3 regions of the Streptomyces sp. NPDC016677 genome follow, and region 1 is predicted to be linked to each of the others. Evidence: predicted binding sites of a transcription regulator. Region 1 holds the regulator's gene; each other region holds the start of a gene.

Region 1 (7,693 bases):
GGCCCGCGCGGCCGGCTTCGACCACGTCAACCTCGACCTGATCTACGGCACCCCCGGCGAGACGGACGACGACTGGCGGGCCTCCCTGGACGCGGCCCTCGGCGCCGGACCCGACCACGTCAGCGCGTACGCGCTCATCGTCGAGGAGGGCACCCAGCTCGCCCGCCGCATCCGCCGCGGCGAGGTCCCGATGACCGACGACGACGTGCACGCCGACCGGTACCTGATCGCCGAGGAGACCCTCGCCGCGGCGGGCTTCGACTGGTACGAGGTGTCCAACTGGGCCACCTCCGACGCCGGCCGCTGCCTGCACAACGAGCTGTACTGGCGGGGCGCCGACTGGTGGGGCGCGGGACCGGGCGCCCACTCCCACGTGGGCGGCGTGCGCTGGTGGAACGTCAAGCACCCCGGCGCGTACGCGGCGGCGCTGGCGCAGGGCCGCTCCCCGGGCGCCGGGCGCGAGATCCTCACCGACGAGGACCGCCGCGTCGAGCGCATCCTCCTGGAACTCCGCCTGCGCGAGGGCGTCCCGCTCTCCCTCCTCCGCGAAGCGGGCCTCGCCGCCTCCCGCCGGGCGCTGTCGGACGGACTGCTCCAGGAGGGGCCGTACGGGGAGGGACGCGCGGTGCTGACGCTGCGCGGGCGGCTGCTGGCGGACGGGGTGGTCAGGGATCTGGTGGACTGATCACTCGGGGGAGTGAATAGCCTCGGAATGCCAGTTCGGCCCCTAACCTGGTTCTCAGGCCGCCGCCAAAAGGACGCGGCGGATCTGGAGGGCCACGGAGATGACAGCTGTGGACGAACGTGGAGTCGCGGAGTTCTTCGCGGGGTTCGAACCGCCCGAGGGGCTCAAGGCCGAGCTGCTCCGGGGGGAAATCGTGATGATGGCCAGCCCTGATCTGGTGCACAACCGGATCGTCACCTCTTTGATGGACCAGATCCCGCACCGGCGCTGGGAGCGGCTCCAGACTCAGGACATCGACGTCGTCGACGAGGCCAGCGAACCTGTGCCCGACCTGGTGGTCATGGAGTTCGGCATCGGCCCGGACTCAGGACGTCTTCTTCCGTCTCAGGTGATCACGTTGGTCGTGGAAGTGGTCTCGAAGACCAGCGTGGACCGGGATTATGGCGTCAAGCGTCTGATCTACGCTGCTGGTGAAGTGCCCGCGTACCTGATCGTCGACCCCATCATGGCCCAGTGTGTTCTGTACTCGGACCCGGTCGGACGAGGCGAGGGAGCTGACTATCAGGTGCAGCGGATCACCAAGTTCGGGGCGCCGCTGCCGCTGGAACAGTTGGGCGTCGAGCTGGACACCACCGTGTTCGGCACCTACAAGGGCGTCAAGCCACATCACCGCCCGTGACGAAGTCGATCAGCTCCTCCACCCGCCCCAGCAGCTCCGGCTCCAGGTCCTTGTACGAGCCCACCCGCGCCAGGATCGCCTGCCACACCGCCCCGGTGTTGTCCGCCGGCCACCCCAGCGCCCGGCACACCCCGGTCTTCCAGTCCTGACCGCGCGGTACCCGGGGCCAGCCGGGGATGCCCAGCGCGGCCGGCTTCACGGCTTCCCAGATGTCGATGTACGGATGGCCGACCACCAGCGCGTGCGCACTGGTCACCGACTCGGCGATCCGTGACTCCTTCGACCCCGGCACCAGGTGGTCCACCAGGACCCCCAGCCGCGCGTCCGGGCCCGGCGCGAAGTCGGCGACGATCGACGGCAGGTGGTCCACGCCCTCCAGGTACTCCACGACCACGCCCTCGATCCGCAGGTCGTCGCCCCACACCTTCTCGACCAGCTCGGCGTCGTGCCGGCCCTCCACGTAGATCCGCCCCGCCCGTGCCACCCGCGCCCGCGCGCCGGGCACGGCGACCGAACCGGACGCCGTACGGGACGGCCGTACCGGACCCGGCGACGACGGCTTGACCAGCGTCACCACCCGGCCCTCCAGCAGGAACCCGCGCGGCTCCAGCGGGAAGACCCGGTGCTTGCCGAAGCGGTCCTCCAGCGTCACCGTGCCCGCCTCGCAGCCGATCACCGCGCCGCAGAACCCGGTGCCGGGCTCCTCCACGACGAGACCGGGATCGGCCGGCACCTCGGGCACCGGCTGCGGCTTCTTCCACGGGGGCGTGAGATCGGCGGAGTACTGGCGCATTCTGCCGACGATACGAGGAACGCCACGCGGGTGATCAGTACGACACGCCGAACCGGGCCGCCAGCGCGTCCCGCTGCGCCCGGACGAACGCCGCGTCCACCACCGCCCCGTGACCGGGCACGTACAGCGCGTCCTCACCGCCCAGGCCGAGCAGCCGGTCCAGCGAGGCCGGCCACTGCCCGGGAAGCGCGTCGGGCCCCGCCTGCGGCTGCCCCGACTCCTCCACCAGGTCCCCGCAGAAGACGACCGCCGGACTGCCCGGCACCACGACCGCCAGGTCATGGGCGGTGTGCCCCGGGCCCACGGCGGCCAGCAGCACCCGCCGGCCGCCGCCCAGGTCGAGGGTCCGCTCGCCGTCCACCTCGTGCCGGACGGACACCAGCGCGTCCACCGCCTCCGCCGCGCGGCGTCGGTCCAGCCCGTTGGCCAGCGCGTCCGCCCGCAGCGCCGCCCGCCCCGCGCCGAGGGCCGCGTCCACCCCCGCCGCGCCGTACACCTCCGCCCCCGCGAACGCCGCCGCCCCGAAGACGTGGTCGAAGTGGGCGTGGGTCAGCGCGAGATGCGTCACACGCCGGCCGGCCAGCCGCAGCGCCTCGGTGCACAGCCGCGCGCCCTCGCCGAGGCTCGACCCCGCGTCGACCACCAGTGCCGCGTCGCCGCCGACCACGAGCCCCGCCGTGCAGTCCCACACCGGCAGCCGGCGCCGCCCCACCCCGGCCGCCAACCTCTCCCAGCCCAGCTCTTCCCAAGTCACCGTCATGGCGGCGACGCTAGCGGTGCGAGCCCGCCGGGGACGGCAGCACGGGGCGGCCCTTGCCGGGGGTGTACCCCACGGCCGTACACTGGGCCGGGGAAGTCTGGCACTCGCACGCGGTGAGTGCCAGGGCAGAAGTAGCCGGACGTGACCGGGAGGTGTGCGCGATGCTCAGTGAACGAAGGCTGCAAGTGCTGCGCGCCATCGTCCAGGACTACGTCGGCACCGAGGAGCCCGTCGGCTCCAAGGCCCTCACCGAGCGGCACAGCCTCGGCGTCTCCCCGGCGACTGTGCGCAACGACATGGCGGCGCTGGAGGAGGAGGGGTTCATCGCCCAGCCGCACACCAGCGCCGGGCGCATCCCCACCGACAAGGGCTACCGGCTCTTCGTCGACAAGCTCGCCGGGGTCAAGCCGATGACGGCCCCCGAGCGGCGCGCGATCCAGAACTTCCTGGAGGGCGCCGTCGACCTCGACGACGTGGTGGCCCGTACGGTGCGGCTGCTGGCGCAGCTGACCCGGCAGGTCGCCGTGGTGCAGTACCCGTCGCTGACCCGCTCGACCGTGCGGCACGTGGAGCTGCTCTCGCTGGCGCCCGCGCGCCTGATGCTGGTGCTGATCACGGACACCGGACGGGTCGAGCAGCGCATGGTGGACTGCCCGTCGCCGTTCGGCGAGACCTCGGTGGCGGATCTGCGGGCGCGGCTCAACAGCCGGGTCGCGGGGCGCCGGTTCACGGACGTGCCGACGCTGGTCGAGGACCTCCCCGACGCCTTCGAGGCGGAGGAGCGCGGTACGGTCGCCACCGTGCTCTCCACCCTGCTGGAGACGCTGGTCGAGGAGAACGAGGAGCGGCTGATGATCGGCGGCACCGCCAATCTCACCCGCTTCGGCCATGACTTCCCCCTCACGATCCGGCCGGTGCTGGAGGCGCTGGAGGAGCAGGTCGTGCTCCTCAAGCTGCTCGGCGAGGCGAAGGATCCGGGCGTGACCGTACGGATCGGTCATGAGAACGCCCATGAAGGACTCAACTCCACGTCCGTCGTGTCGGTGGGCTACGGTTCGGGCGGCGAGGCGGTTGCCAAGCTCGGCGTGGTCGGACCGACCCGCATGGACTACCCGGGAACGATGGGAGCGGTACGCGCAGTGGCACGGTACGTCGGACAGATCCTGGCGGAGTCATAAGTGGCCACGGACTACTACGCCGTACTCGGCGTACGCCGCGACGCGTCCCAGGACGAGATCAAGAAGGCGTTCCGGAGGCTCGCCCGCGAGCTGCACCCGGACGTCAATCCCGATCCGAAGACCCAGGAGCGGTTCAAGGAGATCAACGCCGCCTACGAGGTGCTGTCGGACCCGCAGAAGAAGCAGGTCTACGACCTCGGCGGCGACCCCCTGTCGCAGAGCGGCGGCGGCGCGGCCGGCGGTTTCGGCGCGGGCGGCTTCGGGAATTTCTCGGACATCATGGACGCGTTCTTCGGTACGGCGTCGCAGCGGGGACCCCGTTCGCGCACCCGCCGCGGCCAGGACGCGATGATCCGTATCGAGGTGGAGCTGGACGAGGCCGCCTTCGGTACGACCAAGGACATCCAGGTCGACACGGCCGTCGTCTGCAACACCTGCAACGGCGAGGGCGCGGCCCCCGGCACCTCGGCGCAGACCTGTGACATGTGCCGCGGACGCGGTGAGGTCTCGCAGGTCACCCGGTCCTTCCTGGGCCAGGTCATGACCTCGCGGCCCTGCCCCCAGTGCCAGGGCTTCGGCACGGTCGTGCCGACCCCGTGCCCCGAGTGCGCGGGCGACGGCCGCATCCGCTCCCGCCGCACGCTGACGGTGAAGATTCCGGCCGGTGTCGACAACGGCACCCGGATCCAGCTCGCGGGCGAGGGCGAGGTCGGCCCCGGCGGCGGCCCGGCCGGCGACCTGTACGTCGAGATCCACGAGCTGCCGCACTCGCAGTTCCAGCGCCGGGGCGACGACCTGCACTGCACGGTCACCCTGCCGATGACGGCGGCGGCCCTCGGCACCAAGGTGCCGCTGGAGACGCTGGACGGCCTGGAAGAGGTCGACATCCGCCCGGGCACGCAGTCCGGCCAGTCGATCCCGCTGCACGGCCGCGGCGTGACCCACCTGCGCGGCGGCGGCCGGGGCGACCTCATCGTGCACGTCGAGGTCCAGACCCCGACCAAGCTCGACCCCGACCAGGAGCGCCTGCTGCGCGAACTGGCCAAGCTGCGCGGCGAGGAGCGGCCCCAGGGGCAGTTCCAGCCGGGTCAGCAGGGCCTGTTCTCCCGGCTGAAGGACGCCTTCAACGGCCGCTGAGCCGGGTCCGGCGCGGGCCCGGGGCGCGTGCCGTACGGGCACCGGTTCGGTACCCGCGCGGGCACCGGTCCCGAGCCGTACGGACCCGCGCGGGACACCGGCCGGGCGCCCCGTTCCGGCGGCGGAAGCCCGGATTCGGACTTGTCCGGAGGACGTGGCACCATGCGGTCATGTCCTCCGCGCTGACCGATCTCTTCCCGTACCCGATCGTGCAGGCTCCCATGGCGGGCGGCGTCTCCGTGCCCCGGCTGGCCGCCGCCGTCTGCGAGGCGGGCGGACTCGGCTTCCTGGCCGCCGGGTACAAGACGCCCGACGGGATGTACCAGGAGATCAAGCAGCTGCGGAGCCTGACGGGCCGCCCGTTCGGCGTGAACCTCTTCCTGCCGCAGCCGGAGACGGCCGACCCCGCGGCCATCGGCGTCTACGCCCACCAGCTGGCCGGCGAGGCCGCCTGGTACGAGACGGAACTCGGCGACCCGGACAGCGGCCGGGACGACGGCTACGAGACCAAGCTGGCCGTACTGCTCGACAACCCCGTGCCGGTGGTGTCGTTCCACTTCGGCGTCCCCGGCCGCGAGGTGATCGACGCCCTGCACCGCGTCGGCACCTTCGCCGTGGTCACCGCCACCACCGCCGACGAGGCCCGGGCCGTCGAGGAGGCCGGCGCCGACGCGGTGATCGCACAGGGCGTCGAGGCCGGCGGCCACCAGGGCACCCACCGGGACGCCCCGGAGACGGACGGTTCCGGCATCGGGGTGCTGTCGCTGGTCGCCCAGGTGCGCGAGGCGGTGAACCTGCCGGTCATAGCCGCCGGCGGCCTGATGCGCGGGGGCCAGATCGCCGCCGTCCTCGCGGCCGGCGCGAGCGCGGCCCAGCTCGGCACCGCCTTCCTCGCCACCGCAGAGTCCGGCGCGCACGCCCTGCACAAGGCCGCGCTGACCAACCCCCTGTTCGTCCGCACCCAGCTGACCCGCGCCTTCTCCGGACGCCCCGCCCGCGCCCTGGTCAACCGCTTCCTGCGCGAGCACGGCCCCTACGCCCCCGCCGCCTACCCGGACGTCCACCACCTCACCGCGCCGGTGCGCAAGGCGGCCGGGCGGGCGGGCGACCCGCAGGGCCTGGCCCTGTGGGCGGGACAGGGCCACCGGATGGCCCGCGACCTGCCCGCCGGGCAGCTCATGGAGGTGCTCGTGTCCGAACTCACCGCCGCCGGGGCGGCGTTGTCGCACTACACCACCGGAGGCGCGGACCGATGACGGCACCGGTGTTCGTGGCCGACTCCCTCGACGGCCTGTCCGGCGGGGAGTACGTCCTCGACGGCCCCGAGGGACGGCACGCCGTCTCCGTGAAGCGGCTGCGGCCCGGCGAGGACGTCGTCCTCACCGACGGGCGCGGCCACTGGGCCGAGGGCGTCGTCAAAGCCGCCGAGGGCAAGGACCGCCTGGTCGTCACGGGGCTGCACGCCGTGGTCGAGGAGCCCGCGCCCCGGCCCCGTATCACCGTCGTGCAGGCCCTCCCCAAGGGCGACCGGGGGGAGCTGGCCGTCGAGACGATGACCGAGGTCGGCGTCGACGCGATCGTGCCCTGGGCGGCGTCCCGGTGCGTCACACAGTGGAAGGGCGACCGGGGCCTCAAGGCGCTCGCCAAGTGGCGGGCCACCGCCCGGGAGGCCGGCAAGCAGTCCCGCCGGGTCCGCTTCCCCGAGGTCGCGGACGCGGCGACGACCAAGCGCGTCGCGTCACTTCTGGCCGACGCCGACTTCGCCGCCGTACTCCACGAGAGCGGCGAGATCCCGCTGGCCGGCGCCGGACTGCCCGCCGAAGGCGACATCGTGCTCGTCGTCGGCCCCGAAGGCGGCGTCTCCCCCGAGGAGTTGGCGCTCTTCCAGGAGGCGGGCGCCCGGCCGTACGTGCTCGGCCCCACCGTCCTGCGCACCTCGACCGCGGGAACCGCCGCCGCCGCCCTGCTCCTGGGGCGCACGGGTCGCTGGGGCTGACCGCGCCGGGGTGGTGCGGAGTGGCCGTATGCGCCCTACCGTCCCGCCCCCGTCGGTGGCAGTCTGCCCGCATGGGGGTTTTGAGGCGTCTTCGGCTCGGGCGGCGCGGGGTACCGGCCGCCGTACTGGCCGTCGTGGTCGTCGGCTCCGTGGTGGCCTGCGATCCCGCCGGCGTGAGTTCCGCGTCGGTGGCGTACACCACCGACGAGACGGTCACCCGCGAACTGGAGCGGCGGGACACGGGCGTGCGGTGGATCACCTGCAACGCGTCCTACGACGGCGGTGCGAGCCCTTCCGCGGGAGAGCGGACCGTGGCGGAGATCGACTGCGAGGGGCAGACCGACGACGGCAAGGACATCACCGTCGACGGCCACGTCACCCGCGTCGTCGAGGGCGCCTGCGTGCGCGGCGAACTCACCGCCAAGGTCGACGGCAAGGAGCGCTTCCGGGTCAGCGGGCTGGGCG
Region 2 (7,693 bases), on a different contig from region 1:
ACCTTCACCGGGTCGATGACGCCGGCCTTGACCAGGTCGCCGTACTCACCGGAGGCGGCGTTGTAACCGCTGCCCTTCTCCAGCTCCTTGACCTTGGAGACGATGACGTAGCCCTCCAGGCCGGCGTTCTCCGCGATCCAGCGCAGCGGCTCGACGACGGCGCGGGCGACCACGGAGACACCGGTGGCCTCGTCGCCGGTCTTGTCGAGGTTGCCCTCCAGGACCTTGGACGCGTGGACCAGGGCGGAGCCACCACCGGAGACGATGCCCTCCTCGACCGCGGCGCGGGTCGCGGAGATGGCGTCCTCCAGACGGTGCTTGCGCTCCTTCAGCTCCACCTCGGTGGCGGCGCCGACCTTGATCACGCACACGCCGCCGGCCAGCTTGGCGAGGCGCTCCTGGAGCTTCTCGCGGTCCCAGTCGGAGTCCGTGGCCTCGATCTCGGCCTTGATCTGGTTGACGCGGCCCTCGACGTCGGCCTTGTCGCCGGCACCGTCGACGATGGTGGTGTCGTCCTTGGTGACGGTGATGCGGCGGGCGGTGCCGAGCACGTCCAGACCGACCTGGTCGAGCTTGAGGCCGACCTCCTCGGAGATGACCGTGGCGCCGGTGAGGACGGCCATGTCCTGGAGCATCGCCTTGCGGCGGTCACCGAAGCCGGGGGCCTTGACGGCCACCGCGTTGAAGGTACCGCGGATCTTGTTGACGACCAGGGTGGAGAGGGCCTCGCCCTCGACGTCCTCGGCGATGATCAGCAGCGGCTTGGAGGAGTTGGCCTGGATGACCTTCTCCAGCAGCGGCAGCAGGTCCTGGATGGAGGAGATCTTGCCCTGGTTGATCAGGATGTAGGCGTCCTCCAGGACGGCCTCCATGCGCTCCTGGTCCGTGACGAAGTACGGCGACAGGTAGCCCTTGTCGAAGGCCATGCCCTCGGTGAAGTCCAGCTCCAGACCGAAGGTGTTGGACTCCTCGACGGTGATGACACCGTCCTTGCCGACCTTGTCCATCGCCTCGGCGATCAGCTCGCCGACCTGGCTGTCCTGCGCGGACAGCGCGGCGACGGCGGCGATGTCGGACTTCTCGTCGATCGGGCGGGCGGTGGCGAGAAGGTCGTCGGAGACCGCCTTGACGGCCGCGTCGATGCCCTTCTTCAGCAGCGCCGGGGAGGCACCGGCGGCGACGTTCTTCAGGCCCTCACGGACCAGCGCCTGGGCCAGGACCGTGGCGGTGGTGGTGCCGTCACCCGCGATGTCGTTGGTCTTGGTCGCCACCTCCTTCACCAGCTGGGCGCCCAGGTTCTCGTACGGGTCCTCGATCTCGACCTCACGGGCGATCGTGACACCGTCGTTGGTGATGGTGGGGGCACCGAACTTCTTGTCGATGACGACATTGCGGCCCTTGGGGCCGATCGTCACCTTCACCGTGTCAGCGAGCTTGTTGACGCCGCGCTCGAGGGCGCGACGGGCGTCCTCGTCGAACTTCAGGATCTTCGCCATGGGAGCGTGAGCCCTCTTCCGGAATATGGGTTAACGACGCTGCGCCCCGGGCGCCCGGCTTCTTGGTGGTGGCGGGGGCCAGGGGCGCAGCTGAAAAGCAATGTGCTTCGAAGCGAAGTGCTTCGGGTGAACTACTTCTCGACGATCGCGAGGACGTCGCGGGCCGAGAGGACGAGGTACTCCTCGCCGTTGTACTTCACCTCGGTGCCGCCGTACTTGCTGTAGAGCACGACGTCGCCGACGGAGACGTCGAGCGGAAGACGGTTGCCGTCCTCGAAGCGGCCCGGGCCCACGGCCAGGACGACGCCCTCCTGGGGCTTCTCCTTGGCAGTGTCCGGAATGACCAGGCCCGAGGCCGTGGTCTGCTCGGCGTCGAGCGGCTGGACCACGATGCGGTCCTCGAGCGGCTTGATGGCAACCTTGGAGCTGGCGGTCGTCACGATCCGACCTCCCCCTTCGGAGATCTCACGGGGTTAACTGTCTGAGGTGGCGACCAGGTCGATCCGTCGTCGCGGGTGCCGGACCTGCCCGTCGCGTTGTTGGCACTCTCCTGGGGGGAGTGCCAGACCTGAGACTATGACTGTGGTTAGCACTCGGTCAAGCGGAGTGCCAATCCTCGCGGCGCGTCGGCGGGGATTCGCTGGTGGACGCCGGTTTCCGTGACGTTCCGGCGAGGGGCGTCACCGGGACGTCACAGGTAGTCCTCCAGGCGCCCCACCCTCAGCCCCTCCCTCTCGATCTCCCGCAGCACCCGCTCCGTACGCGCCGTCAGGGATGCCCCCTTCGGGCGGTCCGGGTCGACGGCGATGATGTCGCCGGGGCGCAGGCGGGGCTCGCCGCGGGTGAAGGCCAGCGCGCCGGTCGCGTCCGGGGCGGCCCGCCACAGGACGACCGCCGTGATGCCGCAGCCGGCGGCGGCCCGCAGGGTCGCCGTGTCGTAGCGGCCGTAGGGCGGGCGGAAGAGCCGGGGGCGGACGCCGAAGCGGGACTTCAGCTTGCGCTGCTGGCCGCAGATCTCGGCGCGCTGACCGGCGTAGGGCAGGCCGCGCAGGGCGGGGTGGTCGAGGGTGTGGTTCTGCAGGCTCGCGCCGACCGCGCGCAGCCGCGCGAAGTGGCCGTACGCCGGTCCGGCGACCTTGTCGGTGAGGAACAGCGTGACCGGCAGCCGCCGGTCGCGGACCAGGGCGGGGAAGCCGGGGTCGCGTTCGGCGCCGTCGTCGTAGGTGAGGAAGACGACGCGGTCGCGGGTCGGGACGTGGTCGACGACGGGCGGCAGGCCGCCCGCCGGACCCCCGCCCGTCCCGGGGCCCGTCCCGGGACGGGCGGGGGCGCCGGCCGTGGCGCAGGCGGTGAGGAGAGCGGCGGCCAGGGCGGCTCCCGCCGCGGCCGCCCGGCGCCGCCTCACAGGTGGTCCTCCAGCCGCCTCACAGATAGTCCTCCGCGCGGCTCGCAGGCGGGCCTCCAAGCGGCTCGCGGGTGGTCCTCCGAGCGCCTCACAGGTAGTCCTCCAGGCGGGCCACCGCGTATCCCTCGGCGGTGACCTTGTCCAGGAAGCGGCGGACCATGTCGCGCATGGTGCCGTCCCAGTCCTTGGTGCCGCGGAAGTGGGTGAGGACGATGTCGCCGGGGTGGATCTCGCGGTCCCACTCGCGGTAGTCCCAGTGGTCGGCGAAGACCTCCTCGTTCCACAGCGGGACGTGTGTGATGCCGCAGCTCTTGGCTGCGACCAGCGTGTCCTGGTTGTAGTTGCCGAAGGGCGGGCGGAAGACGGAGGGGCGCTTGCCGTACTGCTCGCGGATCACCTCCTGCATGCCGCAGATCTCGCGCCGCTGCTCGGCGTAGGAGAGGCCGGGCAGGTAGGGGTGGGTGAGGGTGTGGTTGTTCAGGGTGACGCCGCGGGCCCGCATCTTCTTGAAGTAGGCGTAGTCGTCCTTCACCAGGTAGTCGCTGAGGAAGGCGGTGTACGGCACCTTGAGGTCGCTCATCATCTTCAGGAAGCGGCGGTCCTTCTCGCCGCCGTCGTCGATGGTGAGGAAGACGATCTTCTCCTTGGTCGGGACCGTGGTGAAGACCGGCGGGAGGCCGCGTTCGGTGTGGTCGTCGACCTCGAAGCCGTCGCGGGTGGGGATCTCCGGTTTCTCGGCCGGGGGCGGGGGCGCGGGCAGCGGGGCCCGCTTCAGCCCCCAGCGCTTCGCCACGGCGTGCGCGGCGCGCAGCTTGCCTGCGTAGGCGTCCAGCGCGCGGGCCGGGGGCGCCTGGAGGGGCTGGCCGGCGGCGGGCCGCACGTCGGAGGAGCCCAGCGCACAGCCCGGGACGAGCATGGCGAGGGCGAGCACGGCGAGACCGCCACGGACGCGCGCCTTCCCTCTGCGACGTACCCGATTTTTGTCATTTTGTACTACTGCTCGCATGGTGCCGGATCCTCGCAGCCGCCGGACCGTCAGCCCGCCCGACACGCGACCGGAGGTGAACGGTCCACCGCCTGGCCCACAATGGCCCGGTGAACGACCTCGACGCCCTCCTCGCCCTCGACACCCCCGCCGGCCGCGACCTGCTCGACCAGGTGCGCGACACCGATCCCGCCGAGGAGCTGGCCGTCGCCACCCGGCTGCGCCGCACCCACCCGGCCGGCCTCGTCTCGGCGGCGCTGGGCCAGGCCCGGCTGCGGCAGCGGGCGGTGGCGAAGTTCGGGGCCGAGGACGCCGGGCGGATGTTCTTCACGCCCAACGGGGTCGAGCAGTCGACGCGGGCGAGTGTCGCCGCGTACCGCGCCCGGCGCTTCACCGAGCTGGGCGTGACCTCCGTCGCCGACCTGTGCTGCGGGATCGGCGGGGACGCGATCGCGCTGGCCCGCGCCGGGATCAGGGTGCTGGCGGTGGACCGGGACCCGGCGACGGCCGCCGCGGCCCGCGCCAACGCCGAGGCGCTGGGGCTCGACGGGCTGATCGAGGTGTGGGAGGGGGATGTCGCGGAGGTGGAGACCGGCGGGTACGACGCGGTCTTCGTCGACCCCGCCCGGCGAGGCGGCCGGGGCCGGATCTTCGACCCCGAGGCCTACTCGCCGCCCCTGTCGTGGGCCGTGCGGGCGGCCCGTACGGCGTCCCGGGCCGCCGCGCTGAAGGTGGCGCCCGGCATCCCGCACGAGGCGGTGCCCGAGGGCGCCGAGGCCGAGTGGATCTCCGACGGCGGGGACGTCAAGGAGGCGGTGCTGTGGTTCGGCACCGAGCCGGGCGCGGTGCGGGCGACGCTGCTGCCGGGCCCGCGCACCCTGCTCTCCCGCCGGCTGCCCGACCCGGACGTCCGCACCCCCGGCCGGTACCTCTACGAGCCGGACGGCGCCGTCATCCGCGCCCATCTGGTCGCCGAGGTGGCCGACCAGGTCGGCGGCGGGCTGCTCGACGCGACGATCGCGTACGTCACCGCGGACGCGCTGCTGCCGACGCCGTACGCCACGGCGTACGAGATCACCGACCTGCTGCCCTTCAACGTCAAGAAGCTGAGGGCGCTGCTGCGGGAGCGCGGCGTCGGGACGCTGACCGTGAAGAAGCGGGGGTCGGCGGTCGAGCCGGAGGAGCTGCGGAGGAAGGTCAAGCCGCAGGGGCCGCACGCGGCGACCGTGTTCCTGACCCGGGTGGCGGGGGCGCCGTTCATGCTCGTCGGCGCCCCCGCGCGTCCGGCTGCCGGGGGTCCGCTCTCCGACGGCCCCGTCACCGGCGGTCCGGTCACTGGCGGTGGACCGTCCTGAGGGAGTCCAGGTGCGGGTCGGAGCCGACGGGGCCGGAGCGGGCGACCGTGATCTCCTGCCCGTCGTTGGTCCGCATCGCCGACCGGGCGGTCGCCGCGGGGCTCGCCGGGACCTTGCCGTCGTAGTACGGGTGGTACGTGAACTGCGTGCCGCTCGCGCTGATCGACGAGCCCGCCGAGTTCAGCGCGGTCACCGTCACCGCGGCGGTGTCACCGAAGGCGATCGCCCCCTGGGTGCCGGCCGACTGGCGCAGCAGGTAGCTCTTGGTCTCGGCGGACAGCGCGGGGCGGGAGGTCCACAGCAGCGGGCCGAAGACGTTCATGGCCGAGCCCGCCGAGACACCGTCGCGCCAGTTGCCCGCGTAGGCGAGGCCGACCTGGCTGGGCGCGGTCCACCAGAACTTGGCGACGGCCACCGACAGCGCGGCGTCGGTGGAGCCCGTGATCGGATAGTACGAGTACGTCGACGGCCACTTGGAGAAGGTGGAGTGGGTCAGCGCGTACTTCGCCGCCGACCCGACCGTGATGATCATGGTCTTGTCGGGGTTCAGGCTGTTGAGGTAGGACCGCACCCCGGTGCTGAGCTTGTTGCCACTGGTCAGCACCAGGCCGCCGGCGCTGCCGGTGCCGTCGGCGCCTGCCGCGGCCGCTGCGGCGAGGGCGCCCTGGTAGTCGGTGCCGTCGGCGAGGAAGACGTACTTCGGGGCGGTGGTGACCACCTTGGCCACCGAGACGGAGGTGGCGTACCGGTCCGCGGCGGAGATCCGCTTGGGGACGTAGCCGAGGGTGCGCAGCTGGGCGGCGGCCGAGGAACTCAGTACCGAGGTGCCGCCGATCATCCACACGTCGGCGCCGGGCTTCAGCGTCCGCTTCAGCTCGTTCTTCACCGCCGTCGACAGCCCCGTCTTCGGGGTCATCAGGACCGGCGCCTGCTTCTTGCCGGCCAGGGTGGCGGCGGTCAGCGCGTACTCCGGGCTGTCCTGCTGGACCAGGACGGCCGCCTTGGCGTCCAGCAGCCCCGGCACGTCGCCGCCGATGTCGTCGAAGGTCCAGCGGGAGGAGGCGATGCCGGTGGCGTAGGCGTCGGCGCCCCAGACCCGGGCGGTGCTGTTCTGACGCAGCGGCTGCCAGCTCGGGCTGTCGACGTACGCGCTCTGGGTGGCGTCGGTGACGGCGGTCAGCTCGCCGGTGGCGAGGTCGGCGTACTCGACGGTGTGCACGTCGGCGCTGTTCCCGGTGGTGTGGGCGTCGAAGACGATCCGCTCGCCGGTGGGCGACCAGGACGGGTTGGCGTACCAGCGCGGGCCGCTGGTGAGCTGCGTGACCGCGCTGCCGTCGGCGTTCGCCGTGAAGACCTGCGGGTTGCCGTCGGCGTCCGCGCGGACGAAGGCGAGCCGGGTGCCGTCCGGCGACCAGGCGGGCTGCGCGGCGTCGGTCAGGACGCGCTTGATCGTGCCGGCGTCGCCGTCGAAGACGTACACGCCGGCGTTGTCGTAGCAGCCGTAGCCGGTGCTGCGAGTGAAGGCGACCTGGCCGGACGGGTTCACCGCCGGGTCGGTGTCGCAGACGGTGGACGGCTCCTGGGCGTCCGTCAGCAGCGGGACGGGCGCCCACGAGCCGTCGGACGGGCCGTAGACGAGCTGGCCGCCGGTGGAGAAGACGACGTAGCGCCCGCCCCACCAGTAGGCCAGATCCTCGTAGGCGGCGCTGGAGCGGACGCCCTCCGCCCAGGGCAGGGTGATGGGCGTGGAGCCGCTCGGCCGGTAGCTGGTGATCTGGCCGGCGGAGGTGATCAGCCGGCTGCCGTCCGGCGCCCAGGCGGCGTCGGTGCCGCCGACGCCGGGGATCTGGGCGACCCGCCCGGTCGCCGGGTCGATCAGCCCTCCCCCACTGGTGAGGATCCTGCCCTCGGTACCCGGCCAGGGTCCGGCGTCGTCGGCGACGGCGCCGGGCACGGTGGCCAGGGTGCCCACGGCGGCGAGTACCGCCGAGGTGGCGAGCGCCGCGGCACGGCGGCGCGTGAACAGTCTCAAGTTGTCGACCCCCCACGGATCGGAGGACATCGATGTCGGCGTCGCTGTCGACGCCGGTGCCGATGTCACGGAGAAGTGCCGCGCGGGGCCGGGTCGGTGCGTTCTCCCGTCGACCTCACAGCCGTTCCACAGCGGCGGCGTCAGTGTAGGGGCGGGCGGGACGCTCGGGACACGTGTTCGAGTCGATCATTGGGTGAACAGTGGGTCGCGGGCGGGTGAAGAGGCCGGTTCAGTCGCGGGAGCGGGGCGGACCGCACTCCTCCGCACGCCGGGTGAGCAGCTCGCGTTCGCGGGCGTTGCCGGTCAGGGACGCCGCCCGTTCGAACTCGGCGCGGGCCTCCGCCGTACGGCCCAGGCGGTGGAGGAGGTCGCCGCGGACGCTGGGGAGCAAGTGGTAGGCGCGCAGGGCCGGTTCGGCGG
Region 3 (7,693 bases), on a different contig from region 1:
CCCACGCCGCGACCGCCGCGAGGCCGAGCTGTATCTCGCCGCCCAGCGGCGGGGGCCGCGCCCGGCCAGGGCCTACCGCCTCGTCCACGAGTTCACGGACTACGAGGTGCTGCGGATGTGGGGGACGCCGGTACGGACGGACATCGAACCGATGCCGTGAGTCTCCCCGTCAGACGTGCAGGGGCAGCGCGGTGATCTCGTGCCCCTCCCACAGGAGCCGGGTCGCCTCCTCCGGCCAGGGCACCACGGCGGGCTCGGCGTCCAGGACCTGCACGAGCCGCCGCTCGGTGTCGTACGCCGGCCAGCCCGGGTCGCCGGTCCGGGCGAACGCCGTCCAGGACGCCCGGAACCGGGCGGACAGCGCCAGCGCCACCTCGTCGGGCTCCGCCCCGGCGAAGAGCAGCGCGCCCAGGTCCACGTCGAAGGTTCCGAAGAGCAGCGGCAGGTCCAGGGCGTGGCAGGCGCCGAGCCCCCCGACGCCCGGGGCCGGCCAGGTCAGCTCGTAGGCGTGCGCCCGGCCGCCGCCCGCCAGGTGGGCCTCGGCCAGCCGCATCGTCGGCACGGCGAACAGCCAGTCCGTCTGCACCTTCTCGTACAGCTCCCCGGCGCTCGCGTCGGGGAAGGCGGCCCGGTACGCGGCCTCCCCGCCGTCGCCGGGGGCGTACATCCGCAGCGCGGACGCCGCCCGCTCCTCCCCGATCGTGCCGAGCTGTCCGGCCATGGCGACGAAGAGCCGGAACTCGTCGCGGTTGTGCCCGACGACCAGATCGACGTCCCGCGACGCCCCGTCGACCAGCGCCCGCCAGGGCAGGACCGGCAGTACGTCACCGTCCACGACGGGCGAGTACGGCGTCACCGTCGGCGCGGCCTGCCCCCAGCGGCCGGTGTACCCGGGCATCTTCGCGGCCAGTGTCTGTCCCGCCCTGACCAGCCGGTCGGGGTCCACGGTCGCGAGGTCGGCGACGGCCGGGCGCAGCCCCGCCTCGGCGGCGAGGGCGGCGCCGATGTCCCGGGCCAGTGCGTCGGAGAAGAACGTGCCCGGCACGCTCTGCGCGATCGCCCGCCGGAACAGGCCGTCCGCCCGGTCCATGGCCAGCAGCGCGGCGATCGAACCGGCGCCCGCGGACTCCCCGAAGACGGTGACCCGCCCCGGGTCCCCGCCGAACCCCTCGATGTTCTCCCGGACCCACTCCAGCGCGGCGACCTGGTCGAGCAGCCCCCGGTTGGCGGGCGCGCCGTCGATCCACGCGAACCCCTCCATCCCCACCCGGTAGTTGAAGGTGACGACGACCAGGTCCCCGTCGGCGGCTATCCGGCGGGCGTCGTAGCCGGGGCTGCCGCCGTGCCCGAGCTTGTAGGCGCCGCCGTGGATCCACACCATCACCGGGCGGCGGGCGGCCGGATCGGCGTCGGGCGTCCAGACGTTGACCGTCAGCCAGTCACCGTCGCCCGGCCCGGCCGCCGCCTGGCCCGGGACCAGCAGGTCCTGCGGGGGCGGCGGACCGAAGGCGTACGCCTCCCGGACGCCGTCCCACGCCTCGGCCGGGCGCGGCGCGGCGAACCGTGCCTCTCCGACCGGCGGCGCGGCGAACGGGATGCCGCGGAAGACGGTGAGCCCGTCCTCCCGGCGTCCGCGCACCGCGCCACCGGTGGTGCCCACCACGGCTCCGCCGCCCCTGCTGACCCGCGTGTCCGTCATCGACCACTCCTGACTGGTTACCGTCGGCCGTACGCCAGTTGGTGATCTCACGGACCCTACGCCCCGCCGGGCACCGCCTCAGCTCAGGGTCCGCAGCGCCGCCGGGTCGAACGGGGCCAGCTCGTCGAGACGGCCGGACAGCACCTTCTCGGCCCACCGCGGGTCCTGGAGCAGCGCCCGGCCGACGGCGACCAGGTCGAACTCGTCGCGCTCCAGCCGGTCCAGCAGCTCGTCGAGGCCCTTGACCGCCGCGCCCTCGCCCGTGAACGCCTTGCCGAACTCGCCGTCGAGCCCCACCGAGCCGACGGTGATGACGGGCTTGCCGGTCAGCTTCTTCGTCCAGCCCGCGAGGTTGAGGTCGGAGCCGTCGAACTCCGGCAGCCAGTAGCGCCGCGTGGACGCGTGGAAGGCGTCGACACCGGCGGCGGCGAGCGGCGCGAGGATCGCGTCCAGCTCCTCGGGGGTCCGGGCGAGCCGGGCGCCGTAGTTGTCCGACTTCCACTGCGAGAACCGGAAGATGACGGGGAACCGCGCGGAGACCCGCTCCCGCACCGCCGCCACGATCTCCGCGGCGAACTTCGTACGGGCCACCGGGTCGCCGCCGTAGGCGTCGGTACGGCGGTTGGTGCTCTCCCACAGGAACTGGTCGACGAGGTAGCCGTGGGCCCCGTGGATCTCGACCCCGTGGAACCCGATGCGCTCGGCGTCGGCGGCGGCCTGCGCGAACGCCGCGACCACGTCGTCGATGTCCTGCTGCGTCATCGCCTTGCCGGTGGCCTCGTCCGCCCCGAGCCGCAGCCCGGACGGTCCGACGGCCGGGGCGTCGGCGAACGGCGGCTCCCCGTCGTTGCGCACCATCCCGATGTGCCACAGCTGCGGCACGATCGTGCCGCCGGCCGCGCGCACCGCCTCGGCGACCTTCGCCCACCCGGCCAGCTGCTCCTCCCCGTGGAACCGCGGCACGCTGTCGCTCTGCCCGGCGGAGGGATGACCGACGTACGTCCCCTCCGTGACGATCAGTCCGACGCCGGCGGCGGCGCGGCGGGCGTAGTACGACACCACGTCCTCGCCCGGGACACCGCCCGGCGAGAACATCCGGGTCATCGGCGCCATCGCGATGCGGTTCGGCACGGTCAGGCCGTTGACCGTGGTGGGCCGGGAGAGGATCTCGGCGGCGCGGGAGGCGGCGTCGGTCACGGGGGGCTCCTTGGCGTGAGGGGGGAACCGGACGGTATGTGCACACGCATGCAACACGCGGCCCTACGCACAACCCGTCTCTCCGCTCACGGCATTCCTGCCGTGCCCTGTCCGTGACCCTGTTCACAGTGGCCGCCGGGGCCACGGGAAAACGCCCGAGGGCGGCACCCCCTGTCGGAACAACAGGAGGCGCCGCCCTCGGAACGAAGGACGCTCGATCAACCCTCGGGTCGATCAGAAGTCCATGTCACCGCCCGGCATGCCGCCGCCGGCCGGGGCGGCGGCGGCCTTCTCCGGCTTGTCGGCGATGACGGCCTCGGTGGTGAGGAACAGCGCGGCGATGGAGGCGGCGTTCTGCAGGGCGGAACGGGTCACCTTCGCCGGGTCGATGATGCCCTCGGCGATCATGTCGACGTACTCACCGGTCGCGGCGTTCAGGCCGTGGCCGACGGTGAGGTTGCGGACCTTCTCCACGACGACGCCGCCCTCAAGACCGCCGTTGACGGCGATCTGCTTCAGCGGGGCCTCCAGCGCGAGCTTCACGGCGTTGGCGCCGGTCGCCTCGTCGCCGTCCAGCTCCAGCTTCTCGAAGACCTGGGAGGCCTGGAGCAGGGCCACGCCACCACCGGCGACGATGCCCTCCTCGACGGCCGCCTTGGCGTTGCGCACGGCGTCCTCGATGCGGTGCTTGCGCTCCTTGAGCTCCACCTCGGTGGCGGCACCGGCCTTGATGACCGCGACGCCGCCCGCGAGCTTGGCCAGGCGCTCCTGGAGCTTCTCGCGGTCGTAGTCCGAGTCGCTGTTCTCGATCTCGGCGCGGATCTGGTTGACCCGGCCGGCGACCTGGTCGGCGGAGCCGGAGCCGTCGACGATGGTGGTCTCGTCCTTGGTGATGACGACCTTGCGGGCGCGGCCCAGGAGGTCCAGGGTCGCGTTCTCCAGCTTGAGGCCGACCTCCTCGGAGATGACCTCGCCGCCCGTGAGGATGGCGATGTCGCCGAGCATGGCCTTGCGGCGGTCGCCGAAGCCCGGGGCCTTGACGGCGACGGACTTGAAGGTGCCGCGGATCTTGTTGACGACCAGCGTCGACAGGGCCTCGCCCTCGACGTCCTCGGCGATGATCAGCAGCGGCTTGCCCGACTGCATGACCTTCTCCAGGAGCGGGAGCAGGTCCTTGACGTTGGAGATCTTGGAGTTGGCGATCAGGATGTACGGGTCGTCGAGGACGGCCTCCATACGCTCCATGTCGGTGGCGAAGTACGCCGAGATGTAGCCCTTGTCGAAGCGCATACCCTCGGTGAGCTCCAGCTCCAGACCGAAGGTCTGGGACTCCTCGACGGTGATGACGCCTTCCTTGCCGACCTTGTCCATGGCCTCGGCGATCAGCTCGCCGATCTGGGTGTCGGCGGCGGAGATGGAGGCCGTGGAGGCGATCTGCTCCTTGGTCTCGACGTCCTTCGCCTGCTCCAGCAGGGCGGCGGAGACGGCCTCGACGGCCTTCTCGATACCGCGCTTCAGGGCCATCGGGTTGGCGCCGGCCGCCACGTTGCGCAGACCCTCGCGCACCAGGGCCTGGGCGAGAACGGTCGCGGTGGTCGTACCGTCACCGGCGACGTCGTCCGTCTTCTTGGCGACTTCCTTGACCAGCTCGGCGCCGATCTTCTCGTACGGGTCCTCGAGCTCGATCTCCTTGGCGATGGAGACACCATCGTTGGTGATCGTGGGGGCGCCCCACTTCTTCTCGAGGACGACGTTGCGGCCCTTGGGGCCGAGCGTCACCTTGACGGCGTCCGCGAGCTGGTTCATGCCGCGCTCGAGGCCGCGCCGCGCCTCCTCGTCGAACGCGATGATCTTGGCCATGTGAAGTGGTCCCTCCAGGACTGGGGGTGATTCCTTCGGACCGCGCCCGCGCCCGCGACGGACGGCTCGCCGGCCTCGTGGTTCCTTCCCCACGGCGGCCCGCGGGCCTCACCGACCCGGTCCTTCGTTGTCACTCTCACCTTCAGAGTGCTAACGCAATGATTAGCACTCGGCCCCTGCGAGTGCAAGCGCCTCCCCCGGATCGGGGGCCGCGCTCAGCCGCCCGCGAACACGGCCCGGACATGCCCCGGACAAGGTCCGGACATGCCGGAGGGCCCGCGCCTCGGTGAGACGCGGGCCCTCCGGAGAAGACCTTCGCTGCGGTGGTCGCGCGTATCAGGCAGTGACGCGGACCATGTCGGCCTGCGGGCCTTTCTGACCCTGCGAGATCTCGAACTCGACCCGCTGGCCTTCTTCAAGGGTGCGGTAGCCGTCCATCTGGATCGCGCTGTAGTGGACGAAAACATCCGCACCACCGTCGACCGCGATGAAGCCGTACCCCTTCTCCGCGTTGAACCACTTGACGGTGCCCTGAGCCATGCCTAACTCCCCTATTACTGGCCCTTGCACAGACCCGCACTTCGCGGATCCGGGTCAGACCTCGCCCCCCAAAAGGCTCGGAGGCGTGCGCCGGAACGCGTCGACCGCGGCCGAATGTATCTGTCCAACTGCCCTCTGCAACAGGTCAATTGGACGAGAAATCTGGACGGGAGCGGTCCGGAATATGGCGAGAAATCGTGAGAATCCGGGGCAAGTCGGGCCACGCAAAGGTTACAGAAGCCACAAAACACGCCCACAGTTTGGCTACATCTGGTCGGGCGTGCGGCGGAAATTCGGAGTTCACGCTTTCGCGATCATCGGCGCGTTCCCCAACTCTACCGTGCTCAACCACATGGAATTGCCCCCTCCGCTTCTATTGCGGAGGGGGCAATTCAGGGGACGGTGGGTGACCGCGTCAGCCGCCCGCGACGGCCGGAATGATCGAGACGCCGGCCCCGTCGGGGGTGGCCGTCTCCAGGCCCTGCTCGAAACGGACGTCGTCGTCGTTGACGTACACGTTGACGAAGCGGCGCAGCTTGCCCTGGTCGTCCAGGACGCGGGCGGAGATGCCGGTGTGGTTCTTCTCCAGATCGGCGATGACCTCGCCGAGGGTGGCCCCTTCGGCGGTCACTTCGGCCTGCCCGCCGGTGTAGGTACGCAGGATGGTCGGGATGCGGACAGAGACACTCACTTGAAACCTCCGGTCAGGGAATCTACGTAGGGACGCGTCACGCCAGCCCCGCCTCGCGGAACGACGCGAGGTTCGGCCGGATCGTCGCCGTGAGCCCGGTCCCCGCGACCGCGTCCAGCGTCTTCAGACCGTCGCCGGTGTTGAGCACGACGGTGGTCAGCGCCGGGTCCAGCACCCCCGCCTCGATGAGCTTCTTCGTCACTCCCACCGTGACACCGCCGGCGGTCTCCGCGAAGATCCCCTCGGTCCGCGCCAGCAGCTTGATCGCGTCGACGACCTGCTCGTCGTTCACGTCCTCCACCGCGCCGCCGGTGCGGCGCGCGATGTCGAGGACGTAGGGGCCGTCGGCCGGGTTGCCGATGGCGAGGGACTTGGCGATGGTGTCCGGCTTCTGCGGGCGGACGACGTCGTGGCCGGCCTTGAAGGCGGTGGAGACCGGGGAGCAGCCCTCGGCCTGGGCGCCGAAGATCTTGTACGGCTTGTCCTCGACCAGGCCGAGCTGGATCAGCTCCTTCAGCCCCTTGTCGATCTTCGTGAGCTGGGAGCCGGAGGCGATGGGCACGACGAGCTGGTCGGGCAGCCGCCAGCCGAGCTGTTCGCAGATCTCGTACGCCAGGGTCTTGGAGCCCTCGGCGTAGTACGGGCGCAGGTTGACGTTGACGAAGCCCCAGCCCTCGCCGGCCGGGTCGCCGATCAGCTCGGAACAGAAGCGGTTGACGTCGTCGTAGTTGCCCTCGATGCCGACGAGTTCGCCGCCGTAGATCGCGGCCATGACGACCTTGCCCTGCTCCAGGTCGTGCGGGATGAACACGCAGGAGCGCAGGCCGGCACGGGCGGCGGCGGCGCCGACGGCACCGGCCAGGTTGCCGGTGGAGGAGCAGGACAGGGTGGTGAAGCCGAAGGCGCGGGCCGCTTCCAGGGCCTGGGCGACGACGCGGTCCTTGAAGGAGTGCGTCGGGTTGCCGGAGTCGTCCTTGACGTACAGGCCGCCGGTGACGCCCAGCTCGGCGGCGAGGCGGTCGGCCTTGACGAGCTTGGTCCAGCCCGGGTTGATGTTGGGCTTGTCGGCGACGTCGGCGGGGACGGGCAGGAGGGGCGCGTACCGCCAGATGTTGGTGGGGCCCGCTTCGATACGCGCGCGGAGCTTCTCGGTGTCGTAGGACGAGAAGTCGTAAGCGATCTCCAGCGGGCCGAAACACTCCTCGCAGGCGAAGACCGGGCCGAGGGGCACGCGGTGGCCGCATTCCCGGCAGGAGAGCGCCGTGGCGGGGCCGAGATCGACGGAGGCGGCGGGGGTGGTGGTGCTTTCGGCAGTCTGCACAGCCATGGAGGCGAGGCCCTTTCTCCTCATCTTCCTCACGACGCATCTCGCCGTGAGACGGATTTGGCACCTTCCCGAGCCGGGAGCCTCGCTTCTTCACGAGTGCCGGCTGGAGGGTTGCCGGGGCTTCATCGGGCCGTGTCCCTCTGCCCCTCTGGATGAGCTGTATGTGGTTGTCAGCGGCGGCCACCCCCGACATGCGATGGTCATCCGCGTTGTTCAAGACTGTAACCGAAGGCCAGGACAGTTGAGATAGTCGTCCGATGCGCGAGATGGATCACATAAGGGATGCGTGGTCCGTACAGGGAGGAGCCGCAGACCGTGCTGGAAGAAGTCGAGCGTTGGCTCAGCGCACGTTCCTGGTCCGTGTCCGACCGGCCGCTCC

The links. Region 1 encodes HrcA, which represses chaperone genes, less so after heat shock. Its sites were predicted from a motif close to TTNGCACTCNGNNNNNCNGAGTGCNAA; they were not measured.
Positions count from the first base shown of each region.
Region 2: a site for HrcA is predicted at 2,083-2,109, ahead of groES (co-chaperone GroES). Genes of this name have one in related genera too.
Region 3: a site for HrcA is predicted at 4,884-4,910, ahead of groL (chaperonin GroEL). Genes of this name have one in related genera too.

Region 1 covers NZ_JBVHEO010000001.1:520,523-528,215, forward strand. Annotated here, with positions in the region: gene hemW (radical SAM family heme chaperone HemW) at 1-685, shown strand, start outside; gene ACZ3IG_RS02270 (Uma2 family endonuclease) at 786-1,364, shown strand; gene ACZ3IG_RS02275 (DUF3097 domain-containing protein) at 1,342-2,157, opposite strand; gene ACZ3IG_RS02280 (MBL fold metallo-hydrolase) at 2,192-2,917, opposite strand; gene hrcA (heat-inducible transcriptional repressor HrcA) at 3,079-4,095, shown strand; gene dnaJ (molecular chaperone DnaJ) at 4,096-5,232, shown strand; gene ACZ3IG_RS02295 (nitronate monooxygenase) at 5,403-6,488, shown strand; gene ACZ3IG_RS02300 (16S rRNA (uracil(1498)-N(3))-methyltransferase) at 6,485-7,228, shown strand; gene ACZ3IG_RS02305 (hypothetical protein) at 7,300-7,693, shown strand, end outside.
Region 2 covers NZ_JBVHEO010000003.1:58,349-66,041, reverse strand. Annotated here, with positions in the region: gene groL (chaperonin GroEL) at 1-1,496, opposite strand, end outside; gene groES (co-chaperone GroES) at 1,628-1,936, opposite strand; gene ACZ3IG_RS10065 (polysaccharide deacetylase family protein) at 2,188-2,901, opposite strand; gene ACZ3IG_RS10060 (polysaccharide deacetylase family protein) at 2,990-3,907, opposite strand; gene ACZ3IG_RS10055 (THUMP-like domain-containing protein) at 3,997-5,241, shown strand; gene ACZ3IG_RS10050 (cell wall-binding repeat-containing protein) at 5,219-7,273, opposite strand; gene ACZ3IG_RS10045 (RNA polymerase sigma factor) at 7,503-7,693, opposite strand, start outside.
Region 3 covers NZ_JBVHEO010000006.1:395,837-403,529, forward strand. Annotated here, with positions in the region: gene ACZ3IG_RS20160 (hypothetical protein) at 1-160, shown strand, start outside; gene ACZ3IG_RS20165 (carboxylesterase/lipase family protein) at 170-1,699, opposite strand; gene ACZ3IG_RS20170 (NADH:flavin oxidoreductase) at 1,778-2,896, opposite strand; gene groL (chaperonin GroEL) at 3,131-4,756, opposite strand; gene ACZ3IG_RS20180 (cold-shock protein) at 5,093-5,296, opposite strand; gene ACZ3IG_RS20185 (ubiquitin-like small modifier protein 1) at 5,712-5,987, opposite strand; gene thrC (threonine synthase) at 6,025-7,314, opposite strand; SAM riboswitch class I at 7,332-7,473, opposite strand; gene ACZ3IG_RS20195 (glucosyl-3-phosphoglycerate synthase) at 7,630-7,693, shown strand, end outside.